3 regions of the Streptomyces sp. NPDC043853 genome follow, and region 2 is predicted to be linked to each of the others. Evidence: predicted binding sites of a transcription regulator. Region 2 holds the regulator's gene; each other region holds the start of a gene.
What was found. The regulator HrcA, encoded in region 2, represses chaperone genes, less so after heat shock. The targets are predictions, from matches to a motif close to TTNGCACTCNGNNNNNCNGAGTGCNAA.

Region 1: a site for HrcA is predicted at 5,187-5,213, ahead of groL (chaperonin GroEL). Genes of this name have one in related genera too.
Region 3: a site for HrcA is predicted at 3,388-3,414, ahead of groES (co-chaperone GroES). Genes of this name have one in related genera too.

Annotation. Positions count from the first base shown of each region.
Region 1 is NZ_JBWKDJ010000004.1:501,079-508,056, reverse strand. It holds gene AC067U_RS14510 (alpha,alpha-trehalose-phosphate synthase (UDP-forming)) at 1-1,340, opposite strand, end outside; gene AC067U_RS14505 (glucosyl-3-phosphoglycerate synthase) at 1,412-2,395, opposite strand; SAM riboswitch class I at 2,559-2,706, shown strand; gene thrC (threonine synthase) at 2,724-4,013, shown strand; gene AC067U_RS14495 (ubiquitin-like small modifier protein 1) at 4,050-4,328, shown strand; gene AC067U_RS14490 (cold-shock protein) at 4,780-4,986, shown strand; gene groL (chaperonin GroEL) at 5,378-6,978, shown strand, end outside.
Region 2 is NZ_JBWKDJ010000002.1:603,475-610,452, reverse strand. It holds gene hemW (radical SAM family heme chaperone HemW) at 1-836, shown strand, start outside; gene AC067U_RS08045 (Uma2 family endonuclease) at 936-1,514, shown strand; gene AC067U_RS08040 (DUF3097 domain-containing protein) at 1,492-2,304, opposite strand; gene AC067U_RS08035 (MBL fold metallo-hydrolase) at 2,359-3,090, opposite strand; gene hrcA (heat-inducible transcriptional repressor HrcA) at 3,283-4,299, shown strand; gene dnaJ (molecular chaperone DnaJ) at 4,300-5,439, shown strand; gene AC067U_RS08020 (nitronate monooxygenase) at 5,564-6,652, shown strand; gene AC067U_RS08015 (16S rRNA (uracil(1498)-N(3))-methyltransferase) at 6,649-6,978, shown strand, end outside.
Region 3 is NZ_JBWKDJ010000008.1:139,542-146,519, reverse strand. It holds gene AC067U_RS21950 (polysaccharide deacetylase family protein) at 1-678, shown strand, start outside; gene AC067U_RS21945 (polysaccharide deacetylase family protein) at 743-1,675, shown strand; gene AC067U_RS21940 (FtsW/RodA/SpoVE family cell cycle protein) at 1,765-3,156, opposite strand; gene groES (co-chaperone GroES) at 3,561-3,869, shown strand; gene groL (chaperonin GroEL) at 3,985-5,613, shown strand; gene AC067U_RS21925 (ester cyclase) at 5,737-6,447, opposite strand; gene AC067U_RS21920 (SDR family NAD(P)-dependent oxidoreductase) at 6,522-6,978, opposite strand, start outside.

The DNA of each region.
Region 1 (6,978 bases), on a different contig from region 2:
ATGGACAGGGCTCGGTGGAGGGCCTCCGCCGTCGCCGAGACGTCGTACGGGTTCACCCCGAGCGCGTCCTCGCGGAGCTCCGCGTACGCGCCCGCCTCCGTCGACAGCACCAGCGCGCAGCCCTGCTCGGAGACCACGGGGATCTCCTTGGAGACCAGGTTCATCCCGTCCCGCAGCGGATTGATCAGTGCGACGTCGGCCAGCCGGTAGGCGGCCAGCGACCGCGCGAAGTCGTCCTGCACGGAGACCAGCACCGGCTGCCAGTCCGCCGTGCCGAACTCCGCGTTGATGTCCAGCGCCAACCGGGAGACCGCCGCCGTGTAGTCCCGGTAGACCGCCAGGTCCTGCCGGGAGGGGTAGGCCGAGGCCAGGTGGACCACCTCGCCGCGCCACTCGGGGTGCGCGGCCAGCAGCTCCCGGTAGGCGAGGAGGCCGCGGACGATGTTCTTCGAGAGTTCGGTGCGGTCGACGCGGACGATGGTCTTCCGGTCGCCGATGTCGGCCCGCAGCGCGGCCAGCCGGTCGTCCACCTCCGGCCGGTGGGCCAGCCGGCGCAGTTCCTCCCCGTCCACTCCCAGCGGGTACACCGCCACCCGGGTGCTGCGCCGCGGCCCGCCGGCCCGCCGGTGGTGCACCCCGCGCCAGGGGTCCCCGGTCGGCCAGACCCCGTCCGCCGTGCCGCTCGCGCTGTCGATGTGCGCGCCGCGGATGAACGCCGCCGACCATCCCCAGGTGTGGAAACCCAGCTCGTCGGCGCCCAGCAGGCCCCAGAGGAGTTCCTCGCGGATGTCGTCCGGGAGCATCCACAGCTGGTCGGCCGAGGCCCACGGCGTGTGCGTGAAGTGGGAGATCCGCAGGTCCGGCCGGAGCTCCCGGAGCATCCCCGGGACCAGGGACAGCTGGTAGTCCTGGACCAGCACGGCCGCGCCCTCGGCGGCCTCCGCCGCCAGCGCCTCCGCGAAGGCCCGGTTGTACGTGCGGTACGAGGCCCAGCGGCGCCGGAACTCCGCGTCGAAGACCGGCGCGTGCGGGATGTCGTACAGCCCGTGGTGGGTGAACCAGAGCACCGAGTTCGAGATGCCGTTGTACGCCTCGTGGTAGACGTCCGGGTCGATGACCAGCATGCGGACGCCCGGCTCGGACACGCCCCGGCGGACCGCCTCGCGGTCGCCCTCGCTCAGCGCCGCGCAGATCCACAGGGCGTCCGGCTGCCCGTCGAGCGCGGCGGACAGGCCGGAGACCAGCCCGCCTCCGCCGCGCCGGGCGCCGAGTGTGCCGTCGGCGGAGAGGTCGTACGAGAGCGGGCCACGGTTCGCTGCGACGAGGAGCTGGGAAGCCATGCGGCGAACCTAGCCCGGCCCGCGCTCGCTCAAACGTCCGTTGCGCCGGGTTGTGGGTGGTGTGGCCGTCCTCACGCGACGCGGCGGGACGGGTACTCCTCGATCTCGCACATCGGCGGCCGCTCCTCCGTGTCCACCGGGTAGGTGTGCGGAACGAAGCCGTCCGGGCCCCGCTCGAACTGGGTCAGGACCGGCCGGACCAGATGGCCGCGGGACAGCCGTACCTGTGCGGTGCGGTAGATCGCGGCGGCCATCCGGCCCAGCGCACGGCCGTCCTGGTGGCGGTGCAGCCGGACGCCCACGTCGACCTGCGCGAGGGCGTCCAGGCCGACCGTGTGCAGTGCGTCGACGAGCAGTCCGAGCTCCACGCCGTAGCCGACCGGGAAGGGGAGGCGTTCCAGCAGGGACCGGCGGACGGCGTACTCGCCGCCCAGCGGCTGCACGAAGCCGGCCAGCTGCGGCCAGTGCAGGTTGAGCAGCGGGCGGGCGACCAGCTCGGTCACCCTGCCCCCCTGTTCGGCCGCACCGGGACGGCCGCCCGCCGCACCGGGACCGCCGCCGGCGAGCGGGCGGTCGTACATCGCCTTGACGAACTGGATCTCCGGGTCGGTCAGCAGCGGGCCGAGGATCCCGGAGACGAAAACGGAGGAGAAGTCGCGCAGATCGGCGTCGACGAAGCAGACGATGTCGCCGGTGGTCGCGAGCAGCGAGCGCCACAGCACCTCGCCCTTGCCGGGCAGGGCGGGTATCCGGGGCAGGATCTCGTCCCGGTGCACCACGCGGGCGCCCGCCTTGGCGGCCACCTCGGCGGTCCGGTCGGTGGAACCGGAGTCGATCACCACCAGCTCGTCGACCAGAGGGACCGGCAGCCCGTCCATCAGGTCCCGCCGGATCACCTCGACGATCTCCCCGACCGTGGGTTCCTCGTCGAGTGCGGGCAGCACCACGCTGACCGTCGTCCCGGCCGCCCGCTTGGCGGAAAACAGCTGGTCGAGCGGCCTGTCGGCGGCGGACCAGGAGCGGTCTGCCAGCCAGCGCTCCACCTCTTGCAGCACTCCGGTACTCCCCAAACGTGATCCATCTCGCGGTTCGGACAGCTGTCTCACCCGCCCGCACCTTCGGTTACAGTCTTGAACAACGCGCTGGACCTCCGCATGCCGGGGTACGGCGCAGACAAACGCCCGGGTGCGCCATAGAGCGCGCGGCCCGGAGCCATACCGCTCATCCAGAGGGGCAGAGGGAAACGGCCCGTTGAAGCCCCGGCAACCCTCCAGTCGGTCTCGCGATGCGTCACGCAGCGAGGTCCCCGGCTAGGGAAGGTGCCAAATCCGTCTCGTGGCGAAGTGCGTCACGAGGAAGATGAGGAGAAAGGGCCTCGCCATCATGGCTGCACAGACTGTCGCCACCTCTGTCGATCTCGGACCCGCCGCCGCGCTTTCCTGTCGCGAGTGCGGCACCCGCTTCGACCTCGGCCCCATCTTCGCGTGCGCCGAGTGCTTCGGCCCGCTCGAGGTGGCGTACGACCTGCCCGTCGGCACTGGATCTCCTGAAGACGTCGAGGCCCTCCGCGCCGCGATCGAGGCCGGCCCCAACAACATCTGGCGGTACGCCCCGCTGCTGCCCGTCCCGGCCGACGTGGCGGAGAAGCCGAACCTGAACCCGGGCTTCACCAAGCTGGTCCAGGCCGACAACCTGGCCAAGGAGCTGGGCGTCACTGGCAAGCTCTACGTCAAGGACGACTCCGGCAACCCGACGCACTCCTTCAAGGACCGCGTCGTCGCGATCGCCGTGGAGGCCGCCCGCGCCTTCGGCTTCACCACCCTGTCCTGCTCCTCCACCGGCAACCTGGCCGGCGCCGTCGGCGCCGCGGCCGCCCGCTCCGGCTTCCGGTCCTGCGTGTTCATCCCGCACGACCTGGAGCAGGGCAAGGTCGTCATGGCCGCGGTGTACGGCGGCGACCTGGTCGGCATCGAGGGCAACTACGACGACGTCAACCGCTTCTGCTCCGAGCTCATCGGCGACCCGCTGGGCGAGGGCTGGGGCTTCGTCAACGTCAACCTCCGCCCGTACTACGGCGAGGGGTCCAAGACCCTGGCGTACGAGATCTGCGAGCAGCTCGGCTGGCAGCTGCCCGACCAGATCGTGATCCCGATCGCCTCCGGCTCGCAGCTCACGAAGATCGACAAGGGTCTGCAGGAGCTCATCAAGCTGGGTCTGGTCGAGGACAAGCCGTACAAGATCTTCGGCGCCCAGGCCGAGGGTTGCTCGCCCGTCTCCACCGCCTTCAAGGCCGGTCACGACGTGGTCCGCCCGCAGAAGCCGAAGACCATCGCCAAGTCCCTGGCGATCGGCAACCCGGCGGACGGCCCGTACGTGCTCGACATCGCCCGCCGCACCGGGGGTTACGTGGAGGACGTCAACGACGAGCAGGTCGTCGAGGCCATCAAGCTGCTCGCGCAGACCGAGGGCATCTTCGCCGAGACCGCGGGCGGCGTGACCGTCGGCGTCACGAAGAAGCTCATCGAGAACGGGCAGATCGACCCTGCGCTGACCACCGTCATCCTCAACACCGGTGACGGCCTCAAGACCCTGGACGCGGTCGCCGGGGACACCGGCCAGACCGCCGTCATCCGCCCCAGCCTGGACGCGTTCCGCGCCGCCGGCCTGGCCTGACCACCCCCTACGCACTACCGGAAAGGCAGTGTCGCCATGAGCGTCAACGTCCGCATCCCCACCATCCTGCGCACCTACACCGGCGGCCAGGCCGAGGTGCCCGCCGAGGGCACGACCCTCGCCGAGGTCATCGACTCCCTGGAGCAGAACCACCCGGGCATCGCCGCGCGCGTCCTGGACGACCAGGGCAAGCTGCGCCGCTTTGTGAACGTCTACGTCAACGACGACGACGTGCGCTTCGAGGGCGGGCTGGAGACGGCGACGCCGGACGGTGCCGGAGTTTCCATCATCCCGGCCGTCGCGGGCGGCTGCTGAATCCCGGCGCCATTACGGCGACCTGATGCCGGCTCGGCGGTGAAGCCTCGGTGACCCGTCGGTAGCTGACACGCGCAACCCCTGAATTGCCCCTTCCGCAAAAGCGGAGGGGGCAATTCTGCTTGATTGGGCGCGGTAGAGTTGGGGAAGCCCCCTCCGCTGTTCTTGCCCGCCGCATATGAACGGGCGCTTCCATGGTCGACATCGGGCCAATGTGCGTGTGCGATATGGGGCATTGGCGCCTTCTGTCAGGCCCGTGTTGCCCAGGAGTATGGCAAATTTTCCGACTATTTCGGCCTTTCCGCATGTCCAGATTTCTCGTCGGAATGACCTGTTGCAGACAGCTCCGGTCCGGATACATTCAGCCGCGGTCGACGCGTTCCGACGCAAGTTATGACCCGGGATCGCGAAGTGTGATCCTGCGCAAGGGCCAGTAATAGGGGAGTTAGGCATGGCTCAGGGCACCGTCAAGTGGTTCAACGCGGAGAAGGGCTACGGCTTCATCGCGGTCGACGGTGGTGCGGATGTGTTCGTCCACTACAGCGCCATCCAGATGGACGGGTACCGCACCCTTGAAGAGGGTCAGCGGGTCGAGTTCGAGATCTCGCAGGGCCAGAAGGGCCCGCAGGCTGACATGGTCAAGCTCGCGCAGGTCTGATCCAACGGCGTTCGACCACCGACAGACGTACCCGCGAGGGGCCCGTATCCCGGACAGGGATGCGGGCCCCTCGCGCGTCCGCCGGTGTCCGCCGGCGCTCCTGCCTGAGTCTTGTCCGGGCGATGTCCACAGCTCGCCTGACTCGCTTGCGCCCACCCGTCGCCCGACCGCCACCCCTCAATGAGCCTGCTTCGCAGGCGCTTGCACTCGAGGGGGTCGAGTGCTAATCATTGGCGTTAGCACTCTCCGGGTGAGAGTGATAAAGACGAGGACCGAGTCGGTGAGGCTCGCGGGCCGGGCGGGAAGGAACCGTCAGGTGCGCAAGCCGTCCGTCGCGGGCGCCGGGCGCGGTCCGAAGGCAATCCACCCCAGTCCGGGAGGACCACTTCACATGGCCAAGATCATCGCGTTCGACGAGGAGGCCCGGCGCGGTCTCGAGCGCGGCATGAACCAGCTCGCCGACGCCGTCAAGGTCACGCTTGGCCCCAAGGGCCGCAACGTCGTCCTCGAGAAGAAGTGGGGCGCTCCCACGATCACCAACGATGGTGTTTCCATCGCCAAGGAGATCGAGCTGGAGGACCCGTACGAGAAGATCGGCGCCGAGCTGGTCAAGGAAGTCGCCAAGAAGACGGACGACGTCGCCGGTGACGGTACGACCACCGCGACCGTTCTGGCCCAGGCCCTGGTCCGCGAGGGCCTGCGCAACGTGGCCGCCGGCGCCAACCCGATGGCCCTGAAGCGCGGCATCGAGAAGGCCGTCGAGGCCGTCTCCGGCGCCCTGCTGGAGCAGGCGAAGGATGTCGAGACCAAGGAGCAGATCGCTTCCACGGCCTCCATCTCCGCCGCCGACACCCAGATCGGCGAGCTCATCGCCGAGGCCATGGACAAGGTCGGCAAGGAAGGCGTCATCACCGTCGAGGAGTCCAACACCTTCGGTCTGGAGCTCGAGCTCACCGAGGGCATGCGCTTCGACAAGGGCTACATCTCGGCGTACTTCGCGACCGACATGGAGCGCATGGAGGCGGCGCTCGAGGACCCCTACATCCTCATCGTCAACTCCAAGGTCAGCAACGTGAAGGACCTCCTTCCGCTGCTGGAGAAGGTCATGCAGTCCGGCAAGCCGCTGCTGATCATCGCCGAGGACGTCGAGGGCGAGGCCCTGTCGACCCTGGTCGTCAACAAGATCCGCGGCACCTTCCGCTCCGTCGCGGTCAAGGCCCCGGGCTTCGGTGACCGCCGCAAGGCCATGCTCGGTGACATCGCCATCCTCACCGGCGGCACGGTCATCTCCGAGGAGGTCGGCCTCAAGCTGGAGAACGCGGGCCTGGACCTGCTCGGCCGCGCCCGCAAGGTCGTCATCACCAAGGACGAGACCACGATCGTCGACGGTGCCGGTGACAGCGACCAGGTTGCCGGTCGCGTCAACCAGATCCGCGCCGAGATCGAGAACTCCGACTCGGACTACGACCGCGAGAAGCTGCAGGAGCGCCTGGCGAAGCTCGCCGGTGGCGTTGCCGTCATCAAGGCCGGTGCCGCGACCGAGGTGGAGCTCAAGGAGCGCAAGCACCGCATCGAGGACGCCGTCCGCAACGCGAAGGCGGCCGTCGAGGAGGGCATCGTCGCCGGTGGTGGCGTGGCCCTGCTGCAGGCCTCCTCGGTCTTCGAGAAGCTGGAGCTCGACGGTGACGAGGCCACCGGTGCCGCCGCCGTCAAGCTGGCGCTGCAGGCCCCGCTGAAGCAGATCGCCGAGAACGCCGGCCTCGAGGGCGGCGTCGTGGTGGAGAAGGTCCGCAACCTCACCCCGGGTCACGGCCTCAACGCCGCCACCGGCGAGTACGTGGACCTGATCGCCGAGGGCATCATCGACCCGGCCAAGGTGACCCGTTCCGCCCTGCAGAACGCGGCCTCCATCGCGGCCCTGTTCCTGACCACCGAGGCCGTCATCGCCGACAAGCCGGAGAAGGCCGCGGCCGCTCCGGGCGGCATGCCGGG
Region 2 (6,978 bases):
ATCCGGAGTCCGTCACCCCGGAGTACCTGGCCGAGCTGCGGGCCGGCGGGTTCAACCGGATCTCCTTCGGCATGCAGAGTGCCCGGCAGCACGTGCTGAAGGTGCTCGACCGCACCCACACCCCCGGGCGGCCGGAGGCGTGCGTGGCCGAGGCGCGGGCGGCGGGCTTCGAGCACGTCAACCTGGATCTGATCTACGGCACCCCGGGCGAGTCCGACGACGACTGGCGGGCCTCGCTGGACGCGGCGATCGGGGCGGGCCCCGACCACGTCTCGGCGTACGCGCTGATCGTCGAGGAGGGCACCCAGCTGGCCCGCCGGATCCGGCGCGGCGAGGTGCCGATGACCGACGACGACGTGCACGCCGACCGCTACCTGATCGCGGACGAGACCCTCGCCGCGGCCGGCTACGGCTGGTACGAGGTGTCCAACTGGGCCACCACGGAGGCGGGCCGCTGCCTGCACAACGAGCTGTACTGGCGCGGGGCCGACTGGTGGGGCGCGGGCCCCGGCGCGCACTCGCACGTGGGCGGGGTCCGGTGGTGGAACGTGAAGCACCCCGGCGCGTACGCGGCGGCGCTGGCGGAGGGCCGGTCGCCCGGTGCCGGGCGCGAGGTCCTGTCCGAGGAAGACCGCCGGGTGGAGCGGATCCTGCTGGAGCTGCGGCTGCTGGAGGGCGTCCCGCTGTCCCTGCTGGCCCCGGCCGGCCTCGCGGCCTCCCGCCGCGCGCTGGCCGACGGGCTGCTGGAGCCCGCCCCGTACGAGGCCGGCCGCGCCGTCCTCACCCTGCGGGGGCGGCTGCTGGCCGATGCGGTCGTGCGCGACCTCGTGGACTGATCCCTCGCCGGAGTGAATCCCCGCGGATCCGGCTTGCACTGCCTACCCTGTCCCTAGGCTGCCGTGGACGGTACGCGGCGGATGTGGAGGACCACGGAGATGACCGCTGTGGACGAGCGTGGGATGGCGAAGTTCTTCGACCAGTTCGAGGCTCCCGAGGGCGTCAAGGTCGAGCTCCTCCGGGGGGAAATCGTGATGATGGCCATACCCGATCTGGTGCACAACCTGATCGTGGAAGGGGTGCAGGACCAGATTCCGCGCAAGCGGTGGGCACGGCTGCAGACCCAGGACATCGACATCGTCGACGAGGCCAGCGAACCCGTCCCCGACTTGGTGGTCCTGGAGCGCGAGGCCCGCCCGGACTCGGGCCGCCTCCTTCCCTCCCAGCTCATCACCCTCGTGGTGGAGGTCGTGTCCAAGACCAGTGTCGACAGGGACTACGGCGTCAAGCGCTCGATCTACGCAGCGGGCAAGGTGCCCGCCTACCTGATCATCGACCCCATCGTGGCGCACTGCGTCCTGCTCACCCGTCCCGTCGGGAAGGGCGACGAAGCCGACTACAGGACGCAGCAGATCACGAAGTTCGGCGAGGCGCTCTGGCTGGACCTCCTCGGCACCGAGCTGGACACCAGCGAGTTCGGCACCTATCCGGGCGTCAGGCCGCACCACCGACCGTAACGAAGTCGATCAGCTCCTCCACCCGCCCCAGCAGCGTCGGCTCCAGATCCCGGTAGGACCCCACCCGGGACAGGACGTGCTGCCAGGCCGCGCCCGTGTTCGGAGGCCAGCCCAGGGCCCGGCACACGCCCGTCTTCCAGTCCTGCCCCGGCGGGACCACCGGCCAGGCCGCGATGCCCACGGCGGACGGCTTCACCGCCTGCCAGACGTCCACGTACGGGTGGCCCACCACCAGGACGCCCGGGACCGCGGAGACCTGTGCGGCCAGGCGGGACTCCTTCGAGCCCGGCACCAGGTGGTCCACCAGGACACCCAGCCGGGCGTCCGGCCCGGGGCCGAACTCGGCGACGATCGCCGGCAGGTCGTCCACCCCGGACAGGTACTCCACGACCACGCCCTCGATGCGCAGGTCGTCGCCCCACACCTTCTCCACCAGCTCCGCGTCGTGGCGGCCCTCCACGTAGATCCGGCCGGCCCGGGCCACCCGCGCCCGGGCGCCGGGGACCGCCACCGACCCCGAGGCCGTACGGGCCGGAGGCGCCGGTGCGCGCGAGGGCCGGACCAGCGTCACCACCGCCCCCTCCAGCAGGAACCCGCGCGGCTCCAGCGGGAACACCCGCCGCTTGCCGAAACGGTCCTCCAGCATGACCGTGCCGGCCTCGCAGCCCACCACCGCCCCGCAGAAGTCCGTGCCCGCCACCTCGACCACCAGATCGGGCTCGGCCGCCACCTCCGGCACCGGCTTCGGGCGCTTCCACGCGGGGGTCAGGTCGGGGGAGTACTCACGCATCCGGCCGAGGGTAGGGGCAACCGCCCGGAGATCAAGCCGACACGCCGAAGCGGATCAAGGCGACACGCCGAACCGCTCGGCCAGTGTGGCGCGCTGGGCACGCACGAAGGCCGCGTCGACCACCGCCCCGTGCCCCGGCACGTAGAGCGCGTCCTCACCGCCCAGGGCGAGCAGCCGGTCCAGCGCCGCCGGCCACTGCCGCGGCACCGCGTCCGGGCCCGCCAACGGCTCCCCGGACTCCTCGACCAGGTCCCCGCAGAAGACCACCTCCCGGCCGCCGCCCGGCACGAACACCGCCAGGTCGTGCCGCGTGTGCCCCGGCCCCACGTTCGCCAGCAGCACCTGCACCCCGCCCAGCTCCAGCGTCCACTCGCCCGACACCAGGTGCCGGGGCGCCGCCAGCAGCTCGGCCGACCCCGCCGCGTCCTCCTCGGGCAGCCCGTGCCGCACCGCGTCCCCGCGCAGTTCCTCCCGGCCCGGCTCGCTGCCCAGCAGCCCGTCCAGCCCGACCGCGCCGAAGACCTCGGCCCCCGAGAACGCCGCCGCGCCCAGGACATGATCGAAATGCCCGTGCGTGAATGCGATATGGGTCACCCGGCGGCCCGTGAGCCGCTCCGCCTGCGCACGCAGCTCCGCGCCCTCGCGCACGCTCGAACCGGGGTCCACCAGCAGCACCGCGTCGTCCCCGGCCACCAGCCCCACCGTGCAGTCCCACACCGGCAGTCGCCGCCGTCCGGCCCGTCCGGTCAGCCGTTCCCAGCCCGCCTCTTCCCATCGCACGTCCATGGCGCGACGCTACCTTGACGGGTGGGCGGGAAGGCGCCCGGACGGGGCGAGCGTGACGAGTGCCGCGCCGGGCTCCCTTGCCTCGGACACACCTGCCCGCCGTACACTGACCGGGGGGATCTCTGGCACTCGCACCGCGTGAGTGCCAATCACGGACCGCAGCGGGACGCTCACAGCTGGAGGTGGCACGCGATGCTCAGCGAACGCAGACTCGAGGTGCTGCGCGCCATCGTCCAGGACTACGTCGGGACGGAGGAGCCGGTCGGCTCCAAGGCGCTCACCGAGCGTCACCAGCTGGGTGTCTCGCCCGCCACCGTGCGCAACGACATGGCCGTGCTGGAGGAGGAGGGCTACATCGCGCAGCCCCACACCAGCGCCGGCCGCATTCCCACCGACAAGGGCTACCGCCTGTTCGTCGACAAGCTGGCCGGGGTCAAGCCGCTGTCGACGCCCGAGCGGCGCGCCATCCAGAACTTCCTCGACGGGGCCGTGGACCTCGACGACGTCGTCGGCCGGACCGTACGGCTGCTCGCGCAGCTGACCCGTCAGGTGGCCGTCGTCCAGTACCCGTCGCTGACCCGCTCCACCGTCCGGCACGTGGAGCTGCTCCTGCTCGCCCCGGCCCGCCTGATGCTGGTCCTGATCACCGACACCGGGCGGGTCGAGCAGCGCATGGTCGACTGCCCCACGCCGTTCGGCGAGCAGTCCCTCGCGGACCTGCGGGCCCGGCTCAACGGCAAGGTCGTCGGCCGTCGCTTCGCCGACGTGCCGCAGCTGGTGCAGGACCTGCCGGAATCCTTCGAGACCGAGGACCGGACGACGGTCCAGACGGTACTCGCCACCCTCCTCGAAACCCTGGTCGAGGAGACCGAGGAGCGGCTGATGATCGGCGGCACCGCCAATCTCACCCGCTTCGGACACGATTTCCCCCTGACCATCCGGCCGGTGCTGGAGGCACTCGAGGAGCAGGTCGTGCTCCTCAAGCTCCTCGGCGAGGTCAACGAGTCGGGGATGACCGTACGCATCGGCCACGAGAACGCCTACGAAGGACTCAACTCCACGTCGGTGGTCTCGGTCGGCTACGGTTCGGGCGGCGAAACAGTCGCCAAACTCGGCGTGGTCGGCCCGACCCGCATGGACTACCCCGGAACGATGGGAGCGGTACGCGCAGTGGCACGTTACGTCGGACAGATCCTGGCGGAGTCGTAAGTGGCCACGGACTACTACGCCGTACTCGGCGTGCGCCGCGACGCATCGCAGGACGAGATCAAGAAGGCGTTCCGCAAGCTCGCCCGTGAGCTCCACCCGGACGTGAACCCCGATCCCAAGACGCAGGAGCGTTTCAAGGAGATCAACGCCGCGTACGAGGTGCTGTCGGACCCGCAGAAGAAGCAGGTCTACGACCTCGGCGGCGACCCGCTGTCCGCCTCCGGCGGCGGCGGTGGCGCGGGCGGCTTCGGGGCCGGTGGCTTCGGCAACTTCTCGGACATCATGGACGCCTTCTTCGGGCAGGCGTCCCAGCGCGGTCCGCGCTCGCGCACCCGGCGCGGCCAGGACGCGATGATCCGCCTCGACCTGGAGCTGGACGAGGCCGCCTTCGGCACGACCAAGGACATCCAGGTCGACACGGCGGTCGTCTGCACCACCTGCTCCGGCGAGGGCGCCGCGCCCGGCACCTCCGCGCAGACCTGTGACATGTGCCGCGGCCGCGGCGAGGTGTCCCAGGTGACCCGGTCCTTCCTCGGCCAGGTCATGACCTCGCGTCCCTGCCCGCAGTGCCAGGGCTTCGGCACCGTGGTCCCGACCCCGTGCCCCGAGTGCGCGGGCGACGGCCGGGTCCGGTCCCGCCGCAACCTGACGGTCAAGATCCCGGCGGGCGTGGAGAACGGCACCCGGATCCAGCTCTCCGGCGAGGGCGAGGTCGGCCCCGGCGGCGGCCCCGCCGGCGACCTGTACGTGGAGATCCACGAGCTGCCGCACCAGGTGTTCCAGCGGCGCGGTGACGACCTGCACTGCACGGTGACCATCCCGATGACCGCGGCCGCGCTGGGCACCAAGTGCCCGCTGGAGACCCTCGACGGCATGGAGGAGGTCGACATCCGGCCCGGCACCCAGTCCGGCCAGTCGATCCCGCTGCACGGCCGCGGTGTCACCCACCTGCGCGGCGGCGGGCGGGGCGATCTGATCGTCCACGTCGAGGTGCAGACCCCGGGGAAGCTGGACGCCCAGCAGGAGGACCTGCTGCGGCAGCTGGCGAAGCTGCGCGGCGAGGAGCGGCCGATGGGTCAGTTCGCGCCGGGCCAGCAGGGCCTGTTCAGCCGGCTCAAGGACGCTTTCAACGGCCGCTGAGCCGCCTGCCGCCGCCGCGGGTTTTCCGTACCGCGGCGCGGCGCCTGGCCGGTTGCACAACCGGACTATGCCAGGCGAATGGAGCGATTCGTTGAGGTGCGGGGGACGTGGCACGATGCAGCTCATGTCCTCCGCACCGAACGGTCTTCACCAGTACCCGATCGTGCAGGCCCCCATGGCGGGCGGAGCGTCCTGCCCGCCGCTCGCCGCCGCCGTCTGCGAAGCCGGCGGGCTGGGATTCCTGGCCGGCGGCTACAAGACCGCCGACGGCATGTACCAGGAGATCAAGCTGCTCCGCGGGCTCACCCGGCGGCCGTTCGGCGTCAACCTCTTCCTCCCGCAGTACGGGCCCGCCGACCCGGCCGCGGTCGAGGTCTACCGGGGACAGCTGGCCGGCGAGGCCGGCTGGTACGAGGTCTCGCTCGCCGCGGAGGACACCGCCGGCACCACCGACGACGCGTACGACGCGAAACTGGCCATTCTGCTGGAGGACCCGGTCCCGGTGGTCTCCTTCACCTTCGGCTGCCCCTCGCCGTCCGCCCTCACCTGTCTGCGCCGGGTCGGTACGTTCACCATGGTCACGGTCACCTCGGTCGCCGAGGCCCGCGCCGCCCAGGACGCCGGCGCCGACGCCCTCTGCGTCCAGGGCATCGAGGCGGGCGGCCACCAGGGCACCCACCGCGACGACCCGAACGCCGACGGCACCGGCACCGGCCTGCTCGCACTGGTCGGCCAGGTCCGCGAGGCGGTCGCGCTGCCCATGGTCGCGGCGGGCGGGCTGATGCGCGGCTCGCAGATCGCCGGGGTGCTCGCGGCCGGCGCGGACGCCGCCCAGCTCGGCACGGCCTTCCTGGCCTGCCCCGAGTCGGGGGCCCACGCCCTGCACAAGAAGGCCCTGACCGACCCGCTGTTCACCCGTACGGAACTCACCCGGGCGTTCTCCGGACGTCCGGCCCGCGGCCTGGCCAACCGGTTCATGCGGGAGCACGGACCGTACGCGCCGGCCGCCTACCCCCAGGTCCACCACCTGACCTCGGGGCTGCGCAGGGCGGCGGCGGAGGCAGGCGACCCACAGGGCATGGCACTGTGGGCGGGCCAGGGTCACCGGCAGGCGCGGTCGCTGCCGGCCGGGCAGCTGGTGGAGGTCCTGGCGGCCGAAGTGGCCGAGGCGCAGAGCGCGTTGCAGGCGGTGCGGAGAAGGAGTGCGTCATGACGGCCCCGGTGTTCGTGGTCGAAGAGGTCCCGGCGGGACCGGAGTTCGTGCTGGACGGCCCGGAAGGCCGCCACGCGGTGTCCGTGAAGCGGCTGAACCCCGGCGAGGACGTGGTCCTCACCGACGGGCGCGGCCACTGGACGGAGGGCGTGGTCAAGGCCGCCGAGGGCAAGGACCGGCTGGTCGTCATGGACCTGGGGGCCATCGGGGAGGAGCCCGAGCCGGAGGTCCGGATCACGGTGGTCCAGGCCCTGCCCAAGGGCGACCGGGGCGAACTGGCCGTCGAGACCATGACCGAGACGGGCGTGGACGCGATCGTGCCCTGG
Region 3 (6,978 bases), on a different contig from region 2:
GCCAAGCCGCCGCTGATCGCCCCGGCCGCCCCGAAGCAGAAGCCGGAGATCGAGACCCGCGAGGGCTTCGAGGTCGACGACCACGAGGGCCTGCCGCCGGTGTTCACCACCATCCCCACCGAGGAGAAGGTCGTCTTCCTGACCGTCGACGACGGCGCCGAGAAGGATCCCGCGTTCCTGCGCATGATGAAGGAACTCGACATCCCCTACACCGCCTTCCTCAGCGACTACCTGGTGCGGGACAACTACCCGTACTTCAAGGAGATGCAGGCGGCCGGCGTCACCCTGAACAACCACACGCTGAACCACCGCTACATGCCGGCCCTCTCGTACGAGAAGCAGCGCCAGGAGATCTGCGGTCAGCAGGACAACATCCAGAAGCGCTTCGGCAAGCGCCCCACGGTGTTCCGCCCGCCGTACGGCAACTACAACGAGGACACCCTGCGCGCGGCCAAGTCCTGCGGCATCAAGCACGTCCCGCTGTGGAACGAAGAGGCGTTCCCCGACCGGATGGACTACCGCGAGTGGGACCGGGACATCCACCCCGGCGACATCATCCTCACGCACTTCCGGGGGCGGGAGGACTGGAAGGGCACCATGCCTGACATGATTCGTCAGGTCATGAAGACCGTGACGGACAAGGGATACGCGGTGGGTCGCCTGGAGGACTACCTCTGACCTCCGCTGGTCGGGCCCGAGTTCACCGATCCGCCGATCCCCGGGAAGCAGAGGGTCACACCGGATGCCGAGCACCCACCGCCGTGGCGCGACCGCCCCGTTCCGCGGAACCGTTCCTGCCCGCGTGGCGCGCCGCCTGACGGCCGGGCTGCTCACGGCGGGTGCTCTGGCGATCGCCCTCTCCGGGTGCGGGGACAGCGTGGAGCCGATCGAGCGCCTGGGCCGCAAGGCGACGGGCGAGGCCACCGCCGGCCCGTCCGGCGGCCCGGCCTCCCCGGTGCCGTCGACCGGGCCGTCGGCGAGCTCCGAGGCGTACCGGCACTGGGGCCTGACCCGCCCGCTCGAATTCGCCCCGAAGCCGGAGCGGAAGCCGGCGCTGCCGAAGGCGGCGCCGGGACGGGTCCCGGTGGTCGACCGAATACCCGTGCCGGCCGGGGAGAAGACGGTCTTCCTGACCTTCGACGACGGTGCCGAACGGGACCCGCGCTTCCTGCGGCTGGCGGCCGACCTGAAGCTCCCGATCAGCATGTTCCTGACGGACAGCGTGGCCTCGGGGGGCTACGACCACTTCGCGCAGCTGCGCGACCAGGGCAACGGCAGCGCGATACACAACCACACGCTCACCCACCCGAACATGCGGACCCTCTCCTACGAGGCGCAGAAGAACCAGATCTGCGGCCAGCAGGACCGCCTGGCGGCCCGCTTCGGCACCCGCCCCCGCCTGTTCCGCCCGCCGTACGGCAACTACAACGACAACACCCTCCGCGCGGCCAGGGACTGCGGCGCGGAGGCGGTGGTCCTGTGGCGCGCGTCGATGCAGATCAAGAACCTCCAGTACGCCCAGGGCTCCACCCTCCGGCCGGGCGACATCATCCTGGCCCACTTCCGCGGCCCCGCCGAGCTCAAGGGCACCACGGAGACCGAGATGACCACCCGCATGCTGCAGAAGATCCAGGAGCAGGGCTTCAAGATAGGCCGCCTGGAGGACTACCTGTAGCGGGTGCCGGTGCCGGTGCCGGTTCGGGTGCCGGTTCGGGTGCCGGTGCCTTCGCCCCGGCCTTCGCCCCCGGCCTTCGCCCCCGGCCTTCAGCCCACCCGCACCTCCGCCGGTTCCGGCGCGCTCCGCGCGTCCGTCTCCCGCTGGCGTTCCGCGCTGTCGCTGATCCGGAGCAGCAGGGCGATCATGATCCAGTTGGCCAGCAGCGAGGAGCCGCCCTTCGCCAGGAAGGGCAGCGCCTTGCCGGTGAGGGGGATCAGGCCGGTCACCCCGCCCGCCACCACGAAGACCTGGAGGGCCAGGGCCGCGGACAGGCCGACGGCGAGCAGCTTGCCGAAGGGGTCGCGCGCGCCCAGGGCCATCCGCAGCCCCCGCTGGACCAGCAGCGCGTAGAGCAGCAGGACCGCCATCACCCCGGCCAGGCCGAGTTCCTCGCCGACCGTGGTCAGGATGAAGTCCGACCGCCCGGCGAACTTGATCAGCTCGGGGTGGCCCTGGCCGAGCCCCGTGCCGGTGATGCCGCCGGTGCCGAAGCTGAAGAGGGCCTGGGCGGACTGGTCCGAGATCAGGCCCGGGGGCCGCTGGTCCGGCGGGAGGAAGATGGCCATCGGGTTCAGCCACGCCTGGACGCGGTTCTTCACGTGCGGCTCCGTGGAGCCGACCACGAACGCGCCCACCGCCGCCATCAGCACGCCGAAGACGATCCAGCTGGTGCGCTCGGTGGCGACGTAGAGCATCACCACGAAGACGCCGAAGAAGATCAGCGAGGTGCCCAGGTCCCGCTCGAAGACCAGCACCAGCATGGCCATGACCCACACGGTGACGATCGGGGCGAGCTGGCGCATGGGGGGCAGCTGCACCCCGAGGAAGCGGCGGCCGGTGAGGGCGAGGGTGTCCCGGTGGAGGACGAGGTAGCCGGCGAAGAAGACCGCGATCATGATCTTCACGAACTCGCCCGGCTGCACCGAGAACGGCCCGATGAAGATCCACCGTTTGGCGCCGTAGGTGTCGGCGCCGAAGAAGGCCGGGGCGATCAGCAGCACCAGGGCGACCGCCATGGTGAGGTAGATGAACCGCTGGAGGTAGCGGTGGTCGCGGAGCAGGGCGATCACCGCCAGGCAGGCCGCCACTCCGATCACCGTCCACAGCAGCTGCCCGGGAGCGTTCGCCTCGCCGCCGTACCGGTCGATGTACGCCTGGTCGAGCCGGTGCAGCAGCACCAGCCCGAACCCGGTGAGCAGCATGGCCAGCGGCAGGATCAGGGGATCGGCGTACGCGGCGAACCGCCGTACGCCCAGGTGCGCGACCAGCGACAGCAGGGCCATGCTCAGCGTGAAGCCGGGCAGGCCCGCCGGCGGCTCGCCGTTCATCGCCAGGCCGGCGTTGGTGTACCCGTAGACGGTGATGCCGAGGACCAGGACCAGGAGCAGGGCTTCGGTGCGGCGGCGGGCGCCCGCCGCCGTGGGTCTCAGCCCGCGCACGGGGCGCCCGCTGCCGTGCCCGCCGCCGCCCGGTCCGTGCGGAACCCTGCGTCGACCTGCTCGGCAATGGGGCGTTTTATCTTCATATCGTCTATGACGTCGATACGCCTTCCGGGGTTGCCCGCGGCCCGCTGAACGGGGCGCCCGAACCCGTGTGCGGGGCGGCCGGGCGGCGCGGAATCGCCGTCCCGCGGCCGAAACCCGGTGTCCCGCAACGCCGGACGGCGCGAATTGGCACTCCGCTTGACCGAGTGCTAATCGCCGGAATAGTCTCGGGCCTGGCACTCGCCACCGGTGAGTGCCAACACAGCGACGGGCAGGTCCGGCACCCGCGACGACGGATCCACCTGGTCGCCACCTCAGACAGTTAACCCCGTGAGATCTCCGAAGGGGGAGGTCGGACCGTGACGACCACCAGCTCCAAGGTTGCCATCAAGCCGCTCGAGGACCGCATTGTGGTCCAGCCGCTCGACGCCGAGCAGACCACCGCCTCTGGCCTGGTCATCCCGGACACCGCGAAGGAGAAGCCCCAGGAGGGCGTCGTCCTGGCCGTGGGCCCGGGTCGCTTCGAGGACGGCCAGCGTCTGCCGCTCGACGTGAACGTCGGCGACATCGTGCTGTACAGCAAGTACGGCGGCACCGAGGTGAAGTACAGCGGCGAGGAGTACCTCGTCCTCTCGGCTCGCGACGTCCTCGCGATCGTCGAGAAGTAATTCACCCGAAGCAGAAGATGCTTCTGAGCTGCGCCCCTGGTCCCCGCTGATGTGACGGGCGGCGAGGGGCGCGGTTCGTTAACCCCAGATTTTTCGAGAGGGCTGAACCGCTCCCATGGCGAAGATCCTGAAGTTCGACGAGGACGCCCGTCGCGCCCTCGAGCGCGGCGTCAACAAGCTTGCCGACACGGTCAAGGTGACGATCGGCCCCAAGGGCCGCAACGTCGTCATCGACAAGAAGTTCGGCGCCCCCACCATCACCAACGACGGTGTCACGATCGCCCGCGAGGTCGAGCTCGACGACCCGTACGAGAACCTGGGCGCCCAGCTCGTCAAGGAGGTGGCGACCAAGACCAACGACATCGCGGGTGACGGCACCACCACCGCGACCGTGCTGGCCCAGGCGCTGGTCCGCGAGGGTCTCCGCAACGTCGCCGCCGGCGCCTCCCCGGCCTCCCTGAAGAAGGGCATCGACGCCGCGGTCAAGGCGGTCTCCGAGGACCTCCTCGCCACCGCCCGCCCGATCGAGGACAAGACCGACATCGCCGCCGTGGCCGCGCTCTCCGCGCAGGACCAGCAGGTCGGCGAGCTCATCGCCGAGGCGATGGACAAGGTCGGCAAGGACGGTGTCATCACCGTCGAGGAGTCCAACACCTTCGGTCTCGAGCTCGAGTTCACCGAGGGCATGGCCTTCGACAAGGGCTACCTGTCCCCGTACTTCGTGACGGACCAGGAGCGCATGGAGGCCGTCCTCGAGGACCCCTACATCCTGATCAACCAGGGCAAGATCTCCTCCATCCAGGACCTCCTGCCGCTGCTGGAGAAGGTCATCCAGGCCGGTGGCTCCAAGCCGCTGCTGATCATCGCCGAGGACGTCGAGGGCGAGGCGCTCTCCACCCTCGTCGTCAACAAGATCCGCGGCACCTTCAACGCGGTCGCCGTCAAGGCGCCGGGCTTCGGTGACCGCCGCAAGGCGATGCTGCAGGACATGGCCACCCTCACCGGTGCCACCGTCATCGCCGAGGAGGTCGGCCTCAAGCTCGACCAGGCCGGTCTGGACGTGCTGGGCTCCGCCCGCCGCGTGACCATCTCCAAGGACGACACCACCATCGTCGACGGCGCCGGCAACTCCGAGGACGTCCTCGGCCGCGTCAACCAGATCAAGGCCGAGATCGAGGCCACGGACTCCGACTGGGACCGCGAGAAGCTCCAGGAGCGCCTCGCGAAGCTGGCCGGCGGCGTGTGCGTGATCAAGGTCGGCGCCGCCACCGAGGTGGAGCTGAAGGAGAAGAAGCACCGTCTGGAGGACGCCATCTCCGCGACCCGCGCCGCGGTCGAGGAGGGCATCGTCTCCGGTGGTGGCTCCGCTCTGGTCCACGCCTCCAAGGTCCTCGCCGACAACCTGGGCAAGGACGGCGACGAGGCCACCGGTGTCGCGGTCGTCCGCAAGGCCGCCGTCGAGCCGCTGCGCTGGATCGCCGAGAACGCCGGCCTCGAGGGCTACGTCATCACCTCCAAGGTGGCCGAGCTCGAGAAGGGCCAGGGCTTCAACGCCGCCACCGGCGAGTACGGCGACCTGGTGAAGGCCGGCGTCATCGACCCGGTCAAGGTCACCCGCTCCGCCCTGGAGAACGCCGCCTCCATCGCCTCCCTGCTGCTCACGACCGAGACCCTGGTCGTCGAGAAGCCGGCCGAGGAGGAGGCCAACGGCGGTCACGGCCACGGTCACGGCCACAGCCACTGATCGCCTCACCGCGATTGCCCCACGGCATCAGGAAGGCCCCGTTCCGCACCGCGGAGCGGGGCCTTCCCGTGTCTGCCGGACGCGCACGCCCCAGGACGCGTACGCCTCGGGGGCTCGTACGCCTCAGGACTCGTACGGGTTGCCGGTCGTGCCCATCTGGCGCTGCAGCTCGCCGATGTTGTAGTGCCACCAGCCCTCGGTGAGTTCGCCGTTCATGCAGCGGAAGGTGGTGGTCCCGGACAACTCGTACGTCTTCCCCGTGGGGGCGACGCCCATGAACTCGCCCTTGTGGGTGCCGTGCCACTTCCACACGGTGGTGACGAACTCGCCCTCGGCGAGCTGGGCCATCGGCTCGAAGGTTATGTCGAAGGCCGCCCGCCACGTCTCCATGTCCCCGCGCATCGCGTCCCGTCCGATGACGGTGGGCTCCGCCTTGGCCACGTCGTGGTCGATGTAGTTCGTCGCGAAGCACTCCTCGAAGACGGCCATGTTGCCGTGCATGGCGGCGTCCACGAACACCCGGTTCACCAAGTGCTTGTTGAGCTGCTCGTCACGGACCACATCCAGGTTGGTGAACGTCGGCATGCCGTCGCAGAGCGCCATCATCTCCTGGAACATCTTGTCCGTCTCGGGGAGCTGAGAGTTCTTCATGGCGTCTTCGTACGAGGGGAACTCGACCACGTCGACGTAGTGCTCCGCGTCCTCGCGGTCCTGGCCGATCATGCTGTGCGTGACGGTCCGCTTGCCCTGGCTCTGGGCGACGTACCGGTCCATCAGGTCGGAGAGGTCGCCGTAGCGACGGGTCTTGTAATCGATTATCTGTACGAATGTCATGGCGGTCTCCCGGACTGGAAGGGGTATGTCTATTTTATTCCCGTACGTCCGGTCCGCCCGTTCGGCCCTGCTGCCTACTGGGGTCCGTACTTCCGGCCGGTCCGCGAGGAAACCCCGCCCAGCAGCCCGCGCGGCGTCAGTTTCACCAGGCCCATCAGCGCCTTGTAGCGCGGGTCCGGGATCGACACGGTCTTCCCGCGCGCCAGGTCCGACAGCGCCTCCGCCACCAGCTTGTCCGCGTCCAGCCACATCCAGCCGGGGATGTTGTCGGTGCCCATGCCCGCCCGCTCGTGGAACTCGGTCCGGACGAACCCCGGGCACAGGGCCATCAGCCGTACCCCCGAATCGGCCAGGTCCCGCGCCGCGCCCTGGGTGAACTGCACCACCCAGGCCTTGCTCGCCCCGTAGGTGCCGCGCGGTACGAACGCGGCCACCGAGGCCACGTTGATCACGCCGCCGCGCCCGCGCGAGCGCATCGCCGCCGTCGCCGCCGAGGTCAGCCGCAGCACCGCCTCGATGTGCACCTTGAGC